3 regions of the Pantoea sp. ABR1s genome follow, and region 1 is predicted to be linked to each of the others. Evidence: predicted binding sites of a transcription regulator. Region 1 holds the regulator's gene; each other region holds the start of a gene.

Region 1 (8,118 bases):
CGTTGGCCGCCTGAGCTGCCACGCCGACGTCACCGATAGTAACCACATACTTACCTTTTTTCAGATCGGCCCAGCTGTGGGGGATATCTTTAACCTGCTGCTTGTCGATCAGGAAGGCGATGGTGCCGGTATAGGCCAGCGCCCAGTGGCCATCTTTATCTTTTGCCCAGGCCGGAATCTGATCCCAGTGAGTGGGTTTATAGGGCTGGGTCACACCTTTAGCGACAGCGATCGGGCCAAAGGCGGCGCCCACGTCACCGATGTCAGCGCTGGCGTTCTCTTTCTCTGCATCGAATTTCGCCAGCTCCTGCGCTGATGACATATCGGTATCGCTGTGCTTAAGGCCATATTTGCTGCTGATGTCGTTCCAGGTTTCTTTCCAGTTAGCCCAGCTATCCGGCATGCCGACGCTGTTGACCTGGCCTTCACTGCGTGCCGCTTTTTCCAGGGCGGCAAGGTCGTTATCGGCGGCCTGCGCAACGGGCAGGGTGAGCACTACAGCACTGGCTACTACAGAGGCGATAAACGCTTTCATCTCAGTTGCTCCGGGTGTAAGTTGATGGGCCTGGCTGGTCTAGTCCAGCAAGAACCGAGCCAATGTAGCCCCTGTATATGAACGATTTATGACAGGGCGGCGCTGTGCGGGGGATGGGCGATGAAAGATGTGACCCGTTCGCCTGTCACAGGCGCGTTTACCTGAACAGTAAGAGTGCGGAGTCGCACCAAAATGAGGCTACTGTTGTGGAGTCGATAGCACTCAAAACGGCGGATGCGATCGCCAGCGTCCTGCTGACGCGTATTCAGGCCGGAGAGTTCAGCGCCGGGCGACTGCCGGCGGAGCGTGCCTTAAGCGAAGCGTTCAGCACGACCCGGATTACCCTGCGGGAAGCACTGGGCAAGCTGGAAGCCCAGGGAATGATCTACCGGGAACTGCGTCGCGGCTGGTTTATCGCACCGCCGCGGCTGATCTATAACCCGCTGCATCACAGCCACTTTCATGCCATGGCAATGGAGCAGGGACGGCAGGCGGCCACCGAGGTCATCGCCGCCGAACAGGTCGCGGCGCACGACAGCGTGGCGACGGCGCTGCGGCTGGCATCCGGTTCGGCGGTGTACTGCATCCGCCGTTTGCGGCGCATCGACGGGCGTGCGGTGCTCTATGTTGAACACTACCTCAATCCGCGTTTTTTCCCTGGTCTGCTTGATGAAGATTTGACCCGCTCACTGACCGATCTCTATGACCAGCGCTACGGCATTCGTTACGGCGGCGCGCGCTTCACCATCCTGCCCGGCCCGCTGCCGGAGGTCGCCGCACCCATGCTGAATGTGGCACCGGGCAGCCCCGGTTTGTTGATCACCCGCATCAATCGCAACCAGCAAAAAGAGGTGATTGATTGCGACTGTGAATACTGGCGTTACGATGCGCTCTGTGTTGATGTGGAGGCCTGAGGAGTTATTGTGATTTGCGTCACACTCGCGCATGATACCGCGCGCTAACAACTCCTTTTTTAAGGCGCAACATGAGTGACAAAAATCCTTTGGCCCGCCACCTTGCAACGGTACTGCAATGGGTGCTGAATCTGGGTCTGCTGAGTCTGGCGATCATCCTGATCGTCTTTTTAGGCAAAGAAACTATCCATCTGGCAAACGTGCTGTTTAACACCAGCGAGCAGTCATCCTCCTATCTGTTGATTGAGGGGATTGTCATTTATTTCCTCTACTTCGAATTTATTGCGTTGATTGTTAAGTACTTTCAGTCGGGATATCACTTTCCGCTGCGCTATTTTGTCTATATCGGTATCACGGCAATTATCCGCCTGATTATCGTCGACCATAAAAATCCCTTCGATACGCTCTGTTACTCTGCGGCGATTCTGATTCTGGTAATCACTCTGTGGCTGGCAAACAGCAACCGCCTGAAACGCGAGTAATCTCCCTGCCGTCTGTCATGACGGCAGGTGTTCGCATCGCGTCTCTGCGCTAAACTAGCGTCCTGAAAATTATTGGGAGTGGTGCTATGTCGCAAGACGCGCTCAGCTTATTACGTGCGCTCAACTGGCTTTCTCCGTCGCAGGCAACCCTTGCGCCGCCATTGCTCGACTGGCTGATGGAGGAGGATTCAATGACGCGCCGTTTTGAACAACATTGTCAGCGGGTCACGGTTCAGCCGCTGCGTGAAGGCTTTATCGACGCCAGCGAGTTGGGTGATGAAAAGGGCTTGTTGCCAGACGATCAACGCTTCTGGCTGCGTGAAGTGTTGCTGTTCGGCGACGATCAGCCCTGGCTGGCTGGCCGTACGCTGGTGCCGGAAAGCACCCTTAACGGGCCAGAAGCGATGCTGCAGCAGCTGGGCACCCGGCCGCTGGGTCGCTATCTCTTCTCCTCTTCAACGCTGACCCGCGATTTTATTGAGCCGGGGCAGGTGGAGGGATTGTGGGGACGACGTTCACGCCTGCGTCTCTCCGGCAAACCGCTGCTGCTGACTGAACTATTTTTACCGGCATCGCCGCTCTATCGCGATCTGGTCTGAGGATCCTGTGGTGCAAAATAGCTTAAGTATAAATAAATGGCGGGCCTACACGCGCCTGATGCGTATCGATAAGCCGATCGGTACGCTGCTGCTGATGTGGCCAACGCTCTGGGCATTATGGCTGGCTGACATGGCGATTCCGCCGCTGCCGGTGCTGGCGGTGTTTGTTGCCGGGGTCATCGTGATGCGTGCAGCCGGTTGTGTGATCAATGACTACGCCGATCGCAAAGTAGACGGTCATGTCGAACGTACGAAGCATCGGCCACTGGCCAGCGGCGCGGTGAGTGCAAAAGAGGCTAAGCTGCTGTTCGTGATACTGGCTCTGGCGGCTTTTGCGCTGGTGCTGACCATGAACATGATGACGATTATGCTCTCCGTGGTGGGGCTGGCGCTGGCCTGGGTCTATCCCTTTATGAAGCGTTATACCCACCTGCCGCAGGTAGTGCTGGGTGCCGCCTTTGGCTGGGCCATTCCCATGGCATGGTCCGCAGTTAGTGAGTCCTTACCTCTGGTCTGCTGGCTGGTATTCATCGCCAACATCTGCTGGACAGTCGCCTATGACACTCAGTATGCGATGGTGGATCGGGATGATGACCTGAAGATTGGCGTGAAGTCGACCGCGATTCTCTTTGGCCGTTTCGACAAGCTGATCATTGGTCTGCTGCAACTGGCGACGCTGCTGCTGATGGCGCTGGTTGGCCTCATGCTGCATCTGAACAGCGCCTTCTACTGGACGCTCTTGCTGGCCGCCGCGCTGTTTGTTTATCAACAGAAGCTGATCGCCGGACGCGAGCGGCAACCCTGTTTCCAGGCTTTTCTCAATAACAACTATGTCGGAATGGTGCTGTTCCTCGGTGTGCTGATGAACACCCCGCCGTTCAGCCAGCTGTTCTGACAGGGGATTCAGGCACAAAAAAGGCGACCCCATGAGGTCGCCTTTTTACTATGCGCGCTGGGGTCAGTCGTGCGCCACAGCGGTTTCAATCGTCATACGGACATCGCTGGTGACCAGGTCTGCCAGCATATGCCAGGTCGCCAGGGTCTGCGCAACATCGGCATCACCGCTGTCGCTGATATACCCTTCATCGCGCAGGGTCAGGACCAGTGAGGTAAAGACCGCTTTGTCGAAGAATTCCGGGGCATTGATACCGTGCAGCACCGACAGACGCTGTGCCAGCGTCCGGCTCTCTTTCTCCAGCGTGCCGCGGTTAATCGTCGGCTTGGCGCTGAGAATGGAGAACGTAATAGCATAGCGCTGCAGTGTTTCACGCACACCGGCGGCCAGCAGTTGCAGCGTGCGATAGCGCGCTGAGGAAAAGCGCAATTCGCCAGCTTCAAGCGTAATCAGGCCCTGACGCGCCAGCTCCTGACTCAGTTCGGTCAACAGTTGTGGCAGCTCATCGGTCTGCCAGCGCAGGAACAGCTCACTCTTCAGCATCGGGTAGATCAGTCTCACCTGACGCAGCAGTTCTGCTTCGCTCAGCGTTTGATGCTGCTGAACTATGGCGGCAATCAGCGACGGCATCACCAGCATATGATGAATATTGTTGCGATAGTAGGTCATCAGCACCGCCTGCTCACGCGGCAGAATGATGATGTCGCCAATGCTGTCCTTTTCACTCTCAAACTTATTCATACCCATGGCGTGATCCAGCAGCGCTTCCGCTGAAAGATCGGGTACGGTCGCATTTGGCGAGTAAGGCACGTTGCGCAGCAACTGGGTATAGCACTCCAGTTGTTCAATCAGCTGTTCACGGGTTAGTGAGCGCTGACGTGACGCCAGCAGGGCGGTGACACAGAGGTTCATGGCGTTAGCCGCGCCCGCTTCATTGATACGCACCATCAGGCTGGCAGCAATATCGTTGACGGTTGGGGTTAACCAGCTGGGACGCTGCGGCTCAATCGGATCGATGGCATCGCGCCATTCCGGCACCCGCTTATTGAGATAGTTGACCAGCGGCAGGGGTTCGCCAAAGTTCACGTAACCCTGACCGAGATTGCGCAGCTTGCGTAAGCCGCGCACCATCTGCATGAAGCCCTCTTTCTCTTTCGCCGCGCCGCGCAGTTCTTTAGCGTAAGTGCCCACTTCCATCACGTGCTCATAGCCGATGTAAATCGGCACCAGCGTGATGGGGCGATTTCCGCCGCGCAGCATCGCCTGCAGCGTCATGGCTAAGGTGCCGGTTTTAGGGTCCAGCAGGCGACCGGTTCGTGAACGGCCTCCTTCGACAAAGTACTCAACCGAATAGCCGCGGGTGAATAGCTCGCCGAGATATTCGCGGAATACCGTGGCGTAGAGCTTGTTGCCTTTAAAGGTACGACGAATAAAGAAAGCGCCCAGGCGACGGAAAATCGGGCCGGCTGGCCAGAAGTTGAGATTGATACCGGCTGCGATGTGCGGCGGCACCAGACCCTGATGATAGAGCACATAGGAGAGCAGCAGATAATCCATGTGGCTGCGATGGCACGGCACATAGACAATCTCGTGGCCATCCTGCGCCAGCTGGCGAACTTTTTCTCCGCCATTGACGTTGATGCCCTGATAGAGCCGACTCCAGAGCCAGCCCATCACGCGGTCAGTTACGCGGATGGCTTCATAGGAGAAGTTTGCCGCAATCTCCTCCATCATCTCGACGGCATTCTGCTGCGCTTTCTCATGGGAGATTTTTTTGCTGCGAGCTTCATCTTCTACTGCTTTTTCAATCGCTTTGGATTGCAGCAGACGAGTAAACAGATCCTGACGCGCCGGCAAGCGCGGGCCAATCGCCGCCAGCCGCTGGCGGGCAAAATGAATGCGCGCCACGCGAGCCAGCTTCTGGGCGATCGACTGATCCGTACCGTGTTCAGTTGCCATGCGGCGCAGCGACACCGTCGGCGAGAAGCGGACAAAACTGTCGCGCCCGTGCCAGATCACCGCAAAGAACTTCTGCACCCCGTTCAGCACCCGCAGGTGTGGCGTTGCTTCGCCCTGGACTTCACGTCCTGGTGCGCGGCCAAACATCACCGTGACCGGCAGCATCTGAATATCCAGCTTAGGGTTATTGCGATGCAGGTCCAGGTAATCGTGAAAGATTTTCACGGATTCAACGCTGGGCACAAAATAGGGGAAGACGCGTGGGCCATTGTGGATAAAGACGTGGCGCGGCAGCAGAGAACCATCAATCTCCAGCGGAGTGAGCGGGTCGGGCAGATGATGCCGCAGACACTGTGCGCGTAAAGTCAGTAAGTCGGCCTTCGAATCGTAAGGCAAAACATACATAATAGGTCGGGTCGGATCCAGACCATGTTCAGACACGGGATCGGCCGGAATGGCCTTACTTTTTACCAAAAACGACAGTGGTAAATTAAGCAGTTTGTAATAGAGTTTACGCCAACCTGACATAGACAACATGAAGCCTCTTGTTAGCAAAGCGCCGCAAGCATACCAGAAAGCGCAGCGAAGATCTGTGGTGGTGCCAATTGCACGCAGCCCAGACATTGACGTCAATCCGATGAAAGGGTTCCCACATCATGGCAAATAATGCCACCGGACTTATCAGAATAGTAAAAGCTGCAGGTTACTCATGGCAGGGACTGCGTGCCGCCTGGCAACATGAAGCGGCGTTTCGGCAGGAAGCGCTGGCTGCGCTGGCCGCTATTGTTATCGCGTGCTGGCTGGATGTCGATGTGGTCTCCCGCATCCTCATGATTGGGGCGGTGGTGCTGGTGGTCATTGTTGAAATCCTCAATAGCGCCATTGAAGCAGTGGTCGACCGCATCGGTCAGGAGCATCATCCGCTGGCGGGTCGGGCAAAAGACATGGGCTCGGCGGCGGTGCTGATCAGCATCTTACTGGCACTCTTCGTCTGGATCGCGCTGCTCTGGACACATTTGCGATAAGCCTTCCATAACGCGTCTGAGGGCGCGTTTTCCCTGACAATCGGTTTCCATTTCACCAATACCTGTATATACTCACAGCGACTGTATAAACAACCAGGGGGCGGGATGAAAGCATTAACCAGCAGGCAGCAGCAGGTCTATGACCTGATTCGCGACCATATTTCTTCAACGGGCATGCCGCCTACGCGTGCCGAGATCGCCGCGCAGCTGGGCTTCCGTTCGCCGAACGCGGCAGAAGAGCATCTGAAAGCGCTGGCGCGCAAAGGCGTCATCGAGATCGTTTCCGGTGCATCGCGCGGCATTCGACTGTTAATGGAAGAAGAAGCCTCAGAAGGGCTACCGCTGATTGGCCGGGTTGCTGCCGGTGAGCCGATCATGGCGCAGGAACATATCGAAACCCACTACAAGGTCGATCCGGGCCTGTTTAAGCCGTCTGCTGACTTCCTGCTGCGCGTCAGCGGAATGTCGATGAAAGATATCGGGATTATGGATGGCGACCTGCTCGCGGTGCATAAAACCCAGGATGTGCGTAACGGCCAGGTTGTGGTTGCCCGCATTGATGATGAAGTCACCGTTAAGCGCTGGAAAAAGCAGGGTGCTATCGTGCATCTGCTGCCGGAAAACAGCGATTTTGACCCGATTGTTGTCGATACCCGTGCGCAGTCACTGACCATAGAAGGTCTGGCTGTTGGCGTGGTGCGCAACGGCGAGTGGCTCTGATTCTTCTGCCAGCGTGCATTCGCCTTCTCTGATGCTATTCTGTCTGCCCTAATTTTGTCGCTGCCTCTTTTGCGCAGCGACACTGAGCACGGAACGGCGAATGCGCTTTATTACGGCAACCGATAAAAATCTCTGGCGGCTTGCGCTGCCGATGATCCTTTCAAATATCACCGTTCCCTTACTGGGAGTGGTCGATACTGCAGTAATTGGTCATCTCGACAGCCCTGTCTATCTTGGCGGGGTTGCGGTCGGGACTACAGTGACCAGCTTCCTCTTTATGCTGCTGCTTTTCCTTCGAATGAGTACCACTGGCCTTACGGCGCAGGCATTTGGCGCTGGCGATAAAATGGCGCTGGCACGCGCGCTGACTCAGCCGCTGATCATTGCGCTGCTGGCGGGCGTACTGTTCATCGCTTTGCGTTATCCGATTATTCAGCTGTCGACCCATCTGGTTGGCGGCAATCCCGATGTACTCGAACAGGCGGCACTGTTTATTCAGATTCGCTGGCTCAGTGCGCCTGCCACGCTGGCAAACCTGGTCATTCTGGGCTGGCTGCTGGGCGTGCAGTATGCACGCGCGCCGGTGATCCTGCTGGTGGTGGGCAACCTGGTTAACATCGTGCTCGATCTCTGGCTGGTGATGGGGCTGCACTGGGGTGTCGCGGGGGCGGCAACCGCCACGGCGCTGGCGGAATACATTACGCTGGTTGTCGGCAGCATCATGGTCTGGCGGGTGTTAAAACTGCGCGGAATTACGCTTAGCCTGCTGAAGCAGAGCTGGCGCGGTGACAGCGGCCGGCTGCTGCGACTGAACCGGGATATCATGCTGCGCTCTCTGATGCTGCAACTCTGTTTTGCCTCGCTGACCGTACTGGGCGCCCGGCTGGGTCCGGATGTGGTGGCGGTTAACGCAGTATTACTGATGTTTATTACTTTTACTGCCTACGCGCTGGATGGCTTTGCCTATGCGGTTGAAGCTTTTGCGGGTG
Region 2 (5,265 bases), on a different replicon from region 1:
CGCTTGAGTTGAAATCAAGATAACCTTGTTTAAGCAGCCAGTCCGCCATTTCAGTAATGTCTACATAGAGCAGGTCACGCTGATCTTTATCGAGCAAAAACCGCTCAATGTCGGTTCGGTGGCCATTGACTGCCATCTGTGACATACCCGGTTTGGCCATCATCAGCGTCGAACCTGACGCTTTGAGATGTGCATTCATGATTTCATGCGGCTCGCACGCAGCAAACTGGGGTAATGCAGAGATATAAAAGTAGCGAATAAAGCCGTATACGCTGTCATAGTTGTACTGGGTATTCTTCATGAGTATTTCCTTATCATTCTGAGTTAAATGACAACTATCCGCAGATCATTCATCCTTTATGGGTACATACGTTAAAGCAACCCCACATCTTTGCATACAGTGTGCTCAACGTTATGCGTCCGTTCATCATGCTGTCCCTGTCGTTCGTTGAGTCCGCTGGCCTGCTACGTCCCTTTCAGGAATGTAATGTTCGCTGTCCGGAAGGTTATCGGCAGTCTCCATTTTTTCTATACCCCTGCCCTTACGCATAGGCGCAACTGCTTTCACCTGTTACAGCATTCTGCTGACAGTTGCTTAAAGTATATCCAAATTCATATTATTTTAATATTAAAAACCAATCATAATGATGTTATTGCGATTGTTATATGGTTTTTTTTACACTACAATCGGCACAAGATGATTAACCCAAAATGATATCGTTTTAATATTAAAATGGAGCTTTTTTGATATGATTTTAACTATTGTTAATACCAAAGGTGGCGTGGGTAAATCCACTCTTGCAGTTAATATTGCGATCGCCCGAGCGCATCAGGGAAGGAAGGTTTGGCTCGTTGATGGTGATAAACAAGGGTCGTCTCAGACAGCAATTCTTATACGTTCTGAGGCAGATGTGCAGCCCGGTATAGCCTGCTCTCATTTCCCTGATGGACCAGTACTGAGAACGCAGGTTTTGCAGCAGAAAGACAACTACGATGACGTAATTATTGAATGTGGCGGACGCGATTCTACGGCCATGAGGGCAGCGCTCACGCTAACAGATTATGCACTTGTACCGTTTGTTCCTGGCAGCTTTGAAGCCTGGGCAATGGAAGACGTTGTAAAAATGCTGCAGGAAGCCCGGAGCATACGAGAACCTTTCCCTGCGTTTTCTATTCTTAACAGGGCTGACGTTAATCCCCGCAGCAAAGACAACCAGGAAATGGTGACTGCTATGTCAGAGTATGCGGATGAGATCCCCGTGCTAGACCATCTCCTCCATCTGCGTAAAGCATTCGCTAATGCAGCCGGCAGCGGTCGATCTGTTGTTGAGCTAAAACTGAAACCTCACGAGCGGCCAGCTAAGGATGAGCTTGATAAGCTTATATCAATAGTTTTTAAAGATTGATAAAATGTTATTTTAATATTAAATCAATATCGAGGTGATGTGTAATGGCTATTACTGCTAGGCCTAAGTCTATTGTGGCAACTCCGCCGGAACAGGCTGATATAGAAAAGTTCATCAATGATGCCCCGGATGGAAAAAAGGCTGAAAAGCGAGGGGTCAAGAAAGGGCAGCGTGAACAGATTACAGTGACATTTGATACCGCCATCATTGCCCAGCTGGACGATCTGGCTCTGCATGAAGGATTGTCTCGCGCTGCACTTATAAGGATGGCCGTGCGTCAGCTACTCGACAAAGGTGCGCAGGTAGGGGGGTAAATCATAATAATGTTATTTTAATACTATTTTAATATTAATTAATAATTAATTTAATATCATTTCGGTTGGTTTTTGATATGCCCGTCAGGAGCGCAATGAAGAGAATCCTTAAACTAATTTCCGGCTTTTTTGGACTCAGTAAACTCAGCGCGCCTGAAAGAAAAAACGCTGCTGAATGGGGATTCCTGCTGAGCACACTGTTTATTGTGCCACTATTCTTTCTGCATGACGCCAGTGAGCTGATCAAAATCGGTATGCAACTGTTGTGGGGTGCCTGTGTTTCGCGCGCTGCATTCCTGGCCAACGGTGGCTGGAAGAAGAAAAACCCCGATCTATGAATGATTAACTCAGAGGTATTGATGGCAATTCAGGAAATGCTGATGCAGATGCGCAGCCCGGGGATGAAGATTACAACGTTTACCCAGTCAGGCGATATGCTTAAGGGCCCCGTCCGCAGGCGCCATCCGGCCTTTGATGACTGGCTTCATCAGCTTTCGCGTAAGGACAGGGCTCCGCGTGGACGATACTTCCGCGGAAAGCGTCCGGGCAAACCTCTGATCATTGTGGATGAGTTCTGGCAGCAGTTTTCATGAGAAGGCAGGGCAACAGATAGGCTATTTTCTGCTGTGCCCTGCGGTACGGGTTACATCACGCGCGCCACTGGGATGTCACTCCAGCGCGTGGTCCACGCAGGAGAGAGCATGTCCCGCTTCATTTTCCATTCCGTATTCACGCCCTGACCGGCAAACCACACACAGCCCAGCCCGGACTGATTGATCCCGTCAAGAACCTTCATCAGCTGCGCACTGTTTGCACGTGGCTTATCTTCATCAAACAGGCTCAACTGACTGACACCATTCGGCGTGAAGTCATCGAGCATTATCCCGGCCTTCATGTAACGTCTCCCTTCAAGCCAGATGCGGTCGAGAGAACGCATGGCCACTGCAATCACGTCACGTGTGTCCTGGGTAGGAATCGTGAGATTCTCGCCGGCGCTATTGCCATAAAATATCTCACCCTGCGCATGTGGCGAGGTGCGGATAAAGACGCTGATGCGCCGGCAGAACTGCCGCTCCTTTCTGAGCTTCTCCGCAGCCCGGGTTGCGTACTGACACAGCGCCTCCTGCATCAGCACCTTCGACGTAATTCTCTCGCCAAAGGACCGGCTGCAGACAATCTGCTGTTTCACAGGCACAAACTCTTCAAGGGGAATACAGGATTCTCCATTAAGTTCCCGGACAGTACGCTCCAGCACGACGCTGAAGTTTTTACGGATAAGGGCAGGGTGGGCGCGCGACAGCTGCAGGGCGTTTTCAATCCCCATCAGATTAAGTCGTTTACCGATGCGCCGGCCAACGCCCCAGATTTCCTCCACGGGCTGGTTCGCCAGCAGGGTTGTGGTGCGCTTAGGATTACCCGGCGTCAGCGCCAATACACCGCGGAACTGTGGCCACTCTTTGCTGGCCCACTGAGCTGATTTGGCCAGAGTTTTTGTCGGCCCCATTCCAACACCGACAGTAAGGCCCGTCGTAGCCAGCACGTGCACTCGCAGGCGCCGGCCAAAATGTTCAAAGTCTTCGCAGAAATCAATACCAGTCAGGTTTAGGAACATCTCATCAATGGAATACTGCTCAACGCGGGGTGTTATCTCTTCCAGCGCGGTCATGACGCGCTGAGACATGCTGTGGTAGAGCGCGTAGTTCGAACTGAATACATATACGCGCTCGCTAAAATCCTGATTTTTAATCTGGAACCACGGTGCACCCATTTTGATGCCCAGTTTTTTTGCGCCCGCGCTGTGTGCGATGACGCAGCCGTCATTGTTAGACAGCACAACAACGGGTTTACCGCGGAGATCGGGGCGAAACAGCGCCTCGCAGCTGGCGTAAAACGAGTTGACGTCGGCGAGCCCAAACATGGACATGGTCACCTCCGCCGGGCTCGGGTACTGTTAAAGAACCAGGTAACAACACCGAGCAGCTGCAGTTCCTCCGGATAGATTACCGGATAGGCCGGATTCATCGGGAGCAGGGCAAGCGTGGGCTGTAGCTGCAGACGCTTGACCGTAAATTCGCCGTTAACCTCAGCGATCACGATGTCGCCGTGTACCGCATTCTCCGCCCGATCAACAACCATTACGTCACCATCGCAGAGACCGAGGTCCCGCATACTGTTTCCACTGGCGCGTACGAAGAAGGTCGAGGCGCGCCGGCGGATGCAGAGCTCATTCAGATCAAGTTCTTTCTCGACGTAATCCTGAGCGGGAGAGGGGAAACCGGCGGCGCACGGATCAGCATACAGCGGCACCCGGACGCGTGGCGTAAATAGGGGTGGCCAGAGCAATGTCAGGCCTGCTGTATAGTTACCCGGATTCATGACCAGATGCTCCGGTCATGCTGTCTTATCACTGTAGAAACTCTGTTGAAATTGCGCATAAAATCCCTCCTCTTATTTTACTGTTTATATGTACAGTATTATTGAGGCGGATTCATCTGGCAATAGGGAGCGAGACGGCCACTTATTAAAGTGAATCTATATATCTGAAGGGATAGGGAATTTTATGAAGATCAGCCTGACTTTCAGAGCCGGGCTGAGCTAACAATAATGCGTTATATATGTATGCATGATGTGTAAGCAGTCCATGCCGGCATCGGTGAAATGACGCTTCCTCGCCACGGCTGTTCGTTCCTCGCTGCGCTGCGGTACGCCTCAGCCGGGCCTGCGGCGAGCGTTACAATTGCACGTTCAGGGAAAGAAATACGCACCCTTATTACTCTTATGGCTTGCCCATTCCGGCAATAATAGCAGTCTGAGAAATGCCCTATATAAAGTTTTGTGAACTGTAAGCGAGTCAATCCTTATCGGCCGGTAAGGGCTCGATAAGCTCACTGCCCTGGTTATGAATATTGCCTACTTTTTTGCTGACAGGATGCCAGGTAAATGCTTTTTCCGGAACGGCTGCATCGCGGGCAATTTCTTCTGCACGCGCTGGAGACGTTTCGTCACTGAGCCATTCACGAACAGCATCAGGCGTAATCACCAGCGGCCGCCTGTCATGTATAGCGACGTATACTGATATCAGGAGTATTAAATGCGCCTGCGCGACGGAGATCTGGTCGTTATCAGGTTCACCTTAAAAGGCTGAAAAGCTGTAAAGAATGGAGCAATTCATGGCCTTTCAGAGTCCGGCCCAGAACTACACCGAAACGCGCCTGAGTCTGGGCGATCTGGTGCATCTTTCCCCTTACTCTACCTATCTGATGCGCAGCGAAAGCGACTGTCCAGATGCAGGTATTATTAAAGGGTCCGTGCTGGCCATCGATCGCGCGCTGACACCGGCACACGGTCAGTTAATCGTTGCCGAGCTCGAGGGAGAACTGACACTGAGGCGGCTGCTGCTCAATCCGGTTCCCGCCCTGCAGGCGCTGGACGTGGACGAAACTGTTACGCTGCTTGATGTAAGCCAGGTGCTGCCCGTGTGGGGTGTGGTCGCCTATGCCCTCACCGATGTAGCCGGAGTGGGATTTAACGGACCTGCAGGAGGT
Region 3 (8,118 bases), on a different replicon from region 1:
GCTGCCGGGACCGTCGCGCCAAGCCAGATTCTGCGGAAACTCGCCTCCTATCCGCGGCAGAACGAGCTCGCGACAGCCCTGCGGGAAGTCGGTCGCGTCGAGCGCACCCTGTTCATGATCGACTGGATTCTGGATGCCGAACTCCAACGGCGTGCCCAGATCGGGCTCAACAAAGGCGAAGCTCATCATGCGCTGAAGCGGGCAATCAGCTTCCACCGCCGCGGTGAAATCCGCGACCGTTCCGCCGAAGGCCAGCATTACCGCATCGCCGGCATGAATCTGCTCGCCGCCATCATCATCTTCTGGAACACCATGAAGCTCGGCGAGGTCGTTGCAAACCAGAAACGCGATGGAAAGCTGCTATCGCCCGATCTCTTGGCCCATGTTTCGCCGCTCGGATGGGAACACATCAATCTCACCGGAGAATATCGCTGGCCAAAGCCTTAGCGTAGGATTCCGCCCCCTCCCGCAAACGACCCCTTGACCTGAGTTCGCAGCTGGCGCCCGAAATCTTCAAATCCCATGCAGTGATCAATCCCTCGGATGTCCAGAAACATCTCATCGATAGAGTACTGTTCCACGCGTGGTGCCAGCGCTTCGAGGACAGCCATGACGCGCTGCGACATAGAATGATTTATGTGGAATACAGTTTCAACTGCTTAATTAATAATCGTCTCAGAGCACACGTGCTTTAGGAATGTCTGACCAGCGCGTGGTCCAGGCAGGGCTAAGCATTTCACGCTTCATTTTCCACTCAGTGTTAATTCCCTGTCCGGCAAACCACACATTTCCCAGTCCTGACTGATTAATGCCGTCCAGTACCTTCATCAGCTGTGCGCTTTTAGCCCGTGGCCGATTATCGTCAAACAGATTTAGCTGGCTTACGCCGTTCGGCGTAAAGTTATCAAGCATGATGCCTGCTTTCATGTATCTGCGACCCTCAAGCCAGATACAATCGAGCGACCGCATCGCAGACTCAATGATGTCCCGCGTATCCTGTGTTGGTAGTGTCAGCTTCTCTCCGGCGCTGTTTCCGTAAAACACCTCACCGCTGGCGTGTGGCGACGTCCGGATAAACACGCCGATGTTGCGGCAGTACTGACGTTCCCCTCGCAGCTTTTCCGCTGCGCGTGCAGCGTACTGACACAGCGCCTGCTGCATGGCTGTTTTTGTTGTAATGCGCTCCCCGAAGCTGCGACTGCAGACTATCTGCTGTTTTGCCGGCGGCAGTTCTTCCAGCGGAATACATGACTCACCGTTCAGCTCGCGTACGGTGCGTTCCAGTACCACGGAAAAGTTATCGCGAATGAACTTTGGACGCGCGCGTGACAGCTGCAGGGCGGTTTCGATGCCCATCAGGCTGAGTCGCTTACCGATTCGCCGTCCCACACCCCATATTTCCTCAACGGGCTGGTTAGCTAGCAGAGTTTCGGTACGTTTCGGATTACCCGGCGTCAGCGCCAGCACGCCGCGAAACTGCTTCCACTCCTTACTCGCCCACTGGGCCGATTTTGCCAGCGTTTTAGTGGGCCCCATGCCGACACCGACGGTAAGACCCGTTGTGGTAAATACATGCGCGCGCAGGCGACGACCAAAAGCTTCGAAGTCCTCACAGCCGTTAATACCGGTAAGATCCAGAAACATCTCATCGATGCTGTACTGTTCGACGCGTGGTGTTATGTCCTCAAGCGCGGTCATTACTCTCTGGCTGAGACTGTGATAAAGCGCATAGTTTGAGCTGAACACGTGTACCTTTTCCGGATAGTGCTGTGTTTTTATCTGGAACCACGGTGCACCCATTTTTATGCCCAGTGCTTTTGCGCCATCAGAGCGCGCAATAACGCAGCCATCGTTATTACTAAGTACGACTACTGGCCTGCCACGCAGGTCCGGGCGGAAAAGCGTCTCACAGCTGGCATAGAAAGAATTGACGTCAGCCAGTCCGAACATGGGCATAATTATCTCCGACGTGCACGTGTACTGTTAAAGAACCAGGTGACAACGCCGAGCAGCTGGAGCTCTTCCGGATAGATGGCGGCGTAAGCAGGGTTCATGGGCAGCAGTGCCACCCGTGGGATCAGCTGCAGGCGCTTAACTGTGAACTCACCTCCAACCTCGGCGATGACGATGTCGCCGTGCGTGGGTGGCTCTGCGCGATCGACCACCATAACATCACCGTCATAAAGCCCCAGCTCCTGCATGCTGTTGCCACTGGCCCGTACGAAGAATGTGGACGCCCGTCTGCGAATACAGAGCTCATTCAGGTCCAGCTCTTTCTCTACATAATCCTGAGCAGGGGAGGGAAAACCAGCTGAGCAGGGATCTGCGTACAGCGGCACCTTTACCGTTGGGGTAAAAATCGGCGGCCATAACAGCGTCAGGCCCTGAGCGCAACTGACCGCTTTCATAACGCGGCGTCCCGGACGTGCTGCCGAGTACGGATTAAGAAAAAAAATGTAAAGCGCATAAAAATCCTCCTTTAAATTATACTGTTTATATGAACAGTATTATTGAGCCTGAAATTTCTGGCAAGAGGAAGCGAAACGGTTATGGCTAAAGCTGTTGTCAGATCGCTGAAATTTTACCGAAATTCTGAGCTATGGCCTTTTTATATGCGCTGCCACTGCAGCCGGGTCAACAGGGTATAAAAGGCTTTCCTTTTGAGTGCAGCCCTTTTATGGCAATAAGAGGCTTGACCATTCAGTAAGCTTTAAATTATATTTCCATTATTCTGGAAATATAGATTTGGTGATGGCATGGACATACAAAATGCTGCTAATGCTCTCAGGGAACTGGGACACGTGACGCGACTGGGAGTTTACCGTGAACTGGTGAAAGCCGGGCCTGAAGGACTGCCCGTGGGTGACATCCAGAAAAGACTGGCTATTCCTGCCTCCACGCTCAGCCATCATCTTTCTGCGCTGATGTCCGCTGGCCTCATAAGTCAGGAACGTCAGAGCCGAACCCTGTTCTGCAGGCCCTGTTATTCGCAGCTTGAGCAGCTGATGGCTTTTCTGACTGAAGAGTGCTGCGCCGGCGGCAGCGACTGCAGCCTGTTCACCGCTATTACCCTTAAAGAGACTCCATTGTGAATAACGTGAATGATGCCCTGAACAATATCGATCCGACGCTCCTGGATGCACCGCTGACGGAAGAAAAGCTGAAGGCAGCAGAGGTGGCACACCCGCCCCGCATCCTGATGCTCTACGGCTCGCTGCGTGAGCGCTCTTACAGCCGTCTCGCCACGGAGGAGGCCGCCCGGCTGCTGATGGCCATGGGCGCGGAAGTTAAAATATTCAATCCGTCCGGCCTGCCGCTGCCGGATGACGCCCCGGAGACGCACCCGAAGGTTGCAGAGCTCCGCGAGCTGGTACTCTGGTCAGAAGGCATGGTCTGGTGCTCGCCGGAGCGTCACGGTGCCATGACCGGCATCATGAAGACGCAGATTGACTGGATACCGCTGACGTCCGGTGCGGTCCGGCCGTCACAGGGAAAAACCCTTGCAGTGATGCAGGTCAGCGGCGGCTCACAGTCCTTCAACGCCGTAAATCAGATGCGCATTCTCGGGCGCTGGATGCGCATGATCACTATCCCGAACCAGTCATCCGTGGCGAAAGCCTGGGCCGAGTTTGATGAGGACGGCCGCATGAAGCCTTCTTCGTATTACGACCGCATCGTGGACGTCATGGAGGAACTGATGAAGTTCACCCTGCTGACGCGCGGGCGAAGCAACTGCCTGACCGACCGCTACAGTGAAAGGAAAGAGAGTGCCGCTCAGCTCTCAGAGCGGGTCAACCAGCGCAGCATATAAAAAAGCCGGCAGATGCCGGCTTTTTTCACACTCGTTATGTCTGCAGCCTGGTGAAAAATCAGTGGCTGACGCGGTGACCGTGCTCATCAATGACCACTTCGCCATCCTCTTTGGTAAACGCTCCCTGCTGCGGATCTGGCAGAATGTCGAGAACCGCTTCGGACGGACGGCAGAGCTTCGTTCCGAGCGGCGTCACCACCACCGGGCGATTAATAAGGATCGGATGAGCCAGCATGGCATCGAGCAGTTCGTTATCGCTGAAGCGGTCTTCTGCAAGGCCGAGCTGCTCGTACGGTTCGGTATTCTTGCGCAGCAGGGCGCGTAAGCTGATGCCCATGTCCGCAATCAGCTTCTTCAGCTCGTCGCGTGACGGCGGTGTTTCCAGATACAGAATAACCTTGGGTTCGGTGCCGCTGTTGCGGATAAGCGCCAGGGTGTTGCGGGACGTCCCGCACGCCGGGTTGTGATAAATGGTGATGTCAGTCATAAGCGGTACTCCGTAAAGGCGCTGCACAGTCGCAACACCGGGGTTAAGGTTAAACAGACAGGCGCAGGGCCAGCGCGGTCAGCGTCACAAAAAGTACCGGCAGGGTCATCACGATGCCCACGCGGAAGTAGTAGCTCCAGCTGACAGTAATGTTTTTTTGCGCCAGTACGTGCAGCCACAGCAGGGTAGCGAGGCTGCCGATGGGGGTGATCTTCGGGCCGAGGTCGCAGCCGATGATGTTGGCGTAAATCATCGCTTCCTTCACCACGCCCTGTGCGGTGCTGCCGTCAATCGAAAGCGCACCAACGAGCACGGTAGGCATGTTGTTCATGACTGATGAAAGCGCCGCCGTCAGAAAGCCGGTGCCGAGCGTTGCGCCCCAGACACCATGCTCTGCAAACCGGTTCAGGGCGGCAGAAAGGTAATCAGTTAGCCCGGCATTGCGTAGTCCGTATACCACCAGGTACATGCCCAGCGAGAAGATAACGATCTGCCAGGGCGCACCTTTCAGTACCTTTCCGGTATCAATCACATTGCCTTTCCGGGCTACCAGCCAGAGAATAAACGCCGCCACCGCGGCCACAAGGCTGACCGGCACGCCGAGTGGTTCGAGGGCAAAGAAGCCGATCAGCAGCAGGATGAGAACAATCCAGCCGGTTTTAAAGGTACGCGCATCGCGAATGGCCTCACGCGGCGCCTTCAGCTTCGCCAGGTCGTAAGTGGCCGGGATGTCCCTGCGGAAAAACAGGTGCAGCATCACCAGCGTGGCGGCCACGGACGCGATATTCACCGGCACCATCACCGAGGCATACTCGCTGAAACCCAGTTTAAAGAAGTCTGCCGTGACAATGTTCACCAGGTTCGACACGATGAGCGGCAGGCTGGAGGTATCAGCGATGAAGCCTGCCGCCATCACAAACGCCAGCGTGGCGCCCGGGCTGAAGCCCAGCGCCAGCAGCATGGCGATAACGATCGGCGTCAGAATAAGCGCTGCCCCGTCATTGGCGAACAGGGCGGCTACCGCCGCACCCAGCAGAACGATATACGTGAACAGCAACCGGCCCCTGCCGCCGCCCCAGCGTGAAACGTGCAGCGCGGCCCACTCAAAAAAGCCGGACTCATCAAGCAGCAGGCTGATAATGATGACCGCAATAAACGTGGCCGTGGCGTTCCAGACAATCTGCCAGACTACAGGAATGTCCCCGATGTGTACCACGCCGGTCAGCAGCGCCAGTGCGGCGCCGATAACGGCACTCCAGCCAATGCTGAGCCCTTTCGGCTGCCAGATCACCAGTATCAGGGTCAGGATAAAAATCGCACCCGCCAGAAACATACTCTCTCCTTCTTAATTATACCTGCCCGTTAAAGCGGGCTGCTAAGTGTACCCTGTAAATATATTCGTTTAATCGAATGTGTTTAGATAAAATTTTTACATGCAGACAGCTTTGCCGTTGGTGGTTGCGTTATCACGCTCAGCCTGCTGACTGAGATGAAGAATTTCATCCCGCTGACACAGATATGCCTGCTCAATGACCGCTGCTGCCCACGCAGGCATGTGTGGCGATAACCGGTAATGGATCCACTTGCCGTCGCGCCTGTCGATAAGCAGTCCACTCTCTCTGAGCAGGGCCAGGTGCCGCGATATTTTTGGCTGTGTTTCTTTCAGGATAGATACAAGCTCGCAGACGCAGAGCTCCCCTTTTTCGCGCAACAACAGCACCAGGCTGAGCCGGGTTTCGTCAGAAAGATTCTTAAAAAGTTGCAGGGGCAGAAGTGACGGCATAATTTCTCCTTCGTGGCGGACAGCAACAAGTCTCGTCTTCTGCAGACGAAAGGTCAATTTTATATTGATAAATTCATATATGTTGTGACGTGCTTACAGGCTTTTCTGTACAGCTTAATGAGGGAATAGCGGTTAAACGATGTCACACAGATTTTAACGGCAGCATACTTTCAGCAACCTGAATGGCCGGGCATGACGAAGTAACATCACAAAAAAAGCCTGTTGCTTTAGTGAACCGTTCTACTTACAGCAGAAAGCAGCATCAGCAAGAGTGGCTTCCGGCCAGATGACCTGCAGTGATAACCGGCACGATATCCTCAGGCTCTTCTGCCTGCTCCAGTTCGCGCAGAATACCGCAGTCCCGTGTTGCCCGGTTGGCATTGCAGTGGCTCCGGAGCTCAAACAGTTGCTTTTCCAGCATATTCAGTTCACGAATACGGGCCTGAACGTGGTTCAGATGTTCATTTATCAGGGCATTAACCTTACCGCAGTCTGCGTCAGGCTGGCTTCGCGCCTGCAGCAGCACCCGGATTTCTTCATGGGTCATATCCAGCGCCCGACAGCGCCGGATAAACATAAGCCTTTCGAGATGTGCGCTGTCGTAATGGCGGTAGTTATTAGTCTGGTCCCGCAATGCGGCCTGCAAAAGCCCCTCTCGCTCATAATAACGTACCGTCTCTACAGGACATCCCGCCTGGCGGGCCAGTTCACCAATTTTCATATCACACCTCTTCTGAGCTTGACCCTGTAGTTACATCAGGGTCTTTAATGCCAGTATACGTTATGAACGGGATAAAAAAATGAGTGACTGCTGCAGTAATAAAAAATGTGGATCAGCCGCAACCGTAGAGGAGGCGTCTGTTAAAAATACCGCAACTGCCCCGACTGAGGCTTCCGGGAAGATGCCACCAAAAACGACTGAGACCACACCGGCTTGTTGCAGCACCGGGAGCTGCTGCTCAACGGACGGCCTGAGCCAGGTGTCCGAACTGGTTGCAGAGCATCCCCGCAACGATGACGTTCAGACGCGTCTGCGCATCATGCAGATGGACTGTCCGACGGAGGAGGCGCTCCTCCGAAAAAAACTGGCAAAACTACCTGCCGTCAGCAATCTTGAATTCAATCTGATTCAGAGGGTGCTCACCGTGACCCATACGCCGCAGGCGCTGGAACCGGTTCTGCAGGCGGTGCGCTCGCTGGGTTTTGACCCGGAACCGATTGATAAAGCAATGCAGCCTGAAGGCAACTGCTGTTCAGCCCGTGAGGCGGAAAGTACCGGCGGTTCTTGCTGCGCGCCTGCCCCTATCACATTCGGTGAGCTGCAGACCCAGCTGGTGACCGCTGAAGGGGTGCGTACCAGTATCAGGATCATGCAGATGGACTGCCCGGTTGAAGAGGGCATGATTCGCAAAAAGCTGGACGGCATGTCAGTCGTCAAGGAGCTGGATTTCAATCTTATGCAGCGCGTACTGACGGTAGTTCACGCACCGAATGCGCTGGAGCCTGTTCTGGCCGCCATTCGTTCGCTGGGCTTTGAACCTGAACTTCCTGACAGCAATGGCCGTCACGCGGTTACTGAGGAAAAGAAAAAACCCTGGTGGCCGCTCGCGTTTGCCGGTGTGGCGGCAATCGCCGCCGAAGCCATGCATTGGGCGGGCATGCCGGAATGGCTGGAAGCGGCTCTTGCTCTTGCTGCCGTTGCGGCCTGTGGCCTGTCCACGTACAAAAAAGGCTGGATTGCTCTTCGCAACGGCAACCTGAACATCAACGCCCTGATGAGTATTGCCGTCACCGGGGCGCTGGCGCTCGGACAGTGGCCTGAAGCCGCCATGGTAATGGTACTGTTCACGGTTGCGGAACTGATTGAAGCGAAGTCTCTTGATCGCGCCCGCAATGCCATTGGCTCTCTGATGAAGCTGACGCCTGAAACCGCCACGGTTCAGCAACCAGACGGCTCCTGGAAAGAAACTGAGGCCAGGTCTGTATCCCTTAACAGCGTGGTCAGGGTAAAGCCGGGCGAGCGTATCGCCCTCGACG

What was found. The regulator LexA, encoded in region 1, represses DNA repair genes until DNA is damaged. The targets are predictions, from matches to a motif close to TNCTGTATGTACATACAGNA.
Region 2: a site for LexA is predicted at 4,175-4,194, ahead of umuD (translesion error-prone DNA polymerase V autoproteolytic subunit). Genes of this name have one in related genera too.
Region 3: a site for LexA is predicted at 2,488-2,507, ahead of umuD (translesion error-prone DNA polymerase V autoproteolytic subunit). Genes of this name have one in related genera too.

Annotation. Positions count from the first base shown of each region.
Region 1 covers NZ_CM173823.1:3,814,081-3,822,198, reverse strand. The annotation lists gene ACXKZD_RS18020 (ABC transporter substrate-binding protein) at 1-535, opposite strand, end outside; gene ACXKZD_RS18015 (UTRA domain-containing protein) at 742-1,449, shown strand; gene psiE (phosphate-starvation-inducible protein PsiE) at 1,521-1,931, shown strand; gene ubiC (chorismate lyase) at 2,018-2,530, shown strand; gene ubiA (4-hydroxybenzoate octaprenyltransferase) at 2,589-3,425, shown strand; gene plsB (glycerol-3-phosphate 1-O-acyltransferase PlsB) at 3,489-5,912, opposite strand; gene ACXKZD_RS17990 (diacylglycerol kinase) at 6,041-6,409, shown strand; gene lexA (transcriptional repressor LexA) at 6,515-7,129, shown strand; gene dinF (MATE family efflux transporter DinF) at 7,230-8,118, shown strand, end outside.
Region 2 covers NZ_JBSZSY010000003.1:123,220-128,484, reverse strand. The annotation lists gene ACXKZD_RS21055 (hypothetical protein) at 1-301, opposite strand, end outside; gene ACXKZD_RS21050 (AAA family ATPase) at 750-1,406, shown strand; gene ACXKZD_RS21045 (ribbon-helix-helix domain-containing protein) at 1,451-1,720, shown strand; gene ACXKZD_RS21040 (hypothetical protein) at 1,816-2,058, shown strand; gene umuC (translesion error-prone DNA polymerase V subunit UmuC) at 2,364-3,638, opposite strand; gene umuD (translesion error-prone DNA polymerase V autoproteolytic subunit) at 3,647-4,096, opposite strand; gene ACXKZD_RS21025 (SOS response-associated peptidase family protein) at 4,572-4,781, opposite strand; gene ACXKZD_RS21020 (S24 family peptidase) at 4,891-5,265, shown strand, end outside.
Region 3 covers NZ_JBSZSY010000002.1:11,022-19,139, forward strand. The annotation lists gene ACXKZD_RS19905 (Tn3 family transposase) at 1-447, shown strand, start outside; partial or broken gene ACXKZD_RS19910 (Y-family DNA polymerase) at 480-629, opposite strand; gene umuC (translesion error-prone DNA polymerase V subunit UmuC) at 676-1,950, opposite strand; gene umuD (translesion error-prone DNA polymerase V autoproteolytic subunit) at 1,959-2,408, opposite strand; gene ACXKZD_RS19925 (ArsR/SmtB family transcription factor) at 2,757-3,092, shown strand; gene arsH (arsenical resistance protein ArsH) at 3,089-3,811, shown strand; gene arsC (glutaredoxin-dependent arsenate reductase) at 3,870-4,298, opposite strand; gene ACXKZD_RS19940 (arsenic transporter) at 4,348-5,631, opposite strand; gene ACXKZD_RS19945 (metalloregulator ArsR/SmtB family transcription factor) at 5,728-6,081, opposite strand; gene cadR (Cd(II)/Pb(II)-responsive transcriptional regulator) at 6,344-6,802, opposite strand; gene ACXKZD_RS19955 (heavy metal translocating P-type ATPase) at 7,122-8,118, shown strand, end outside.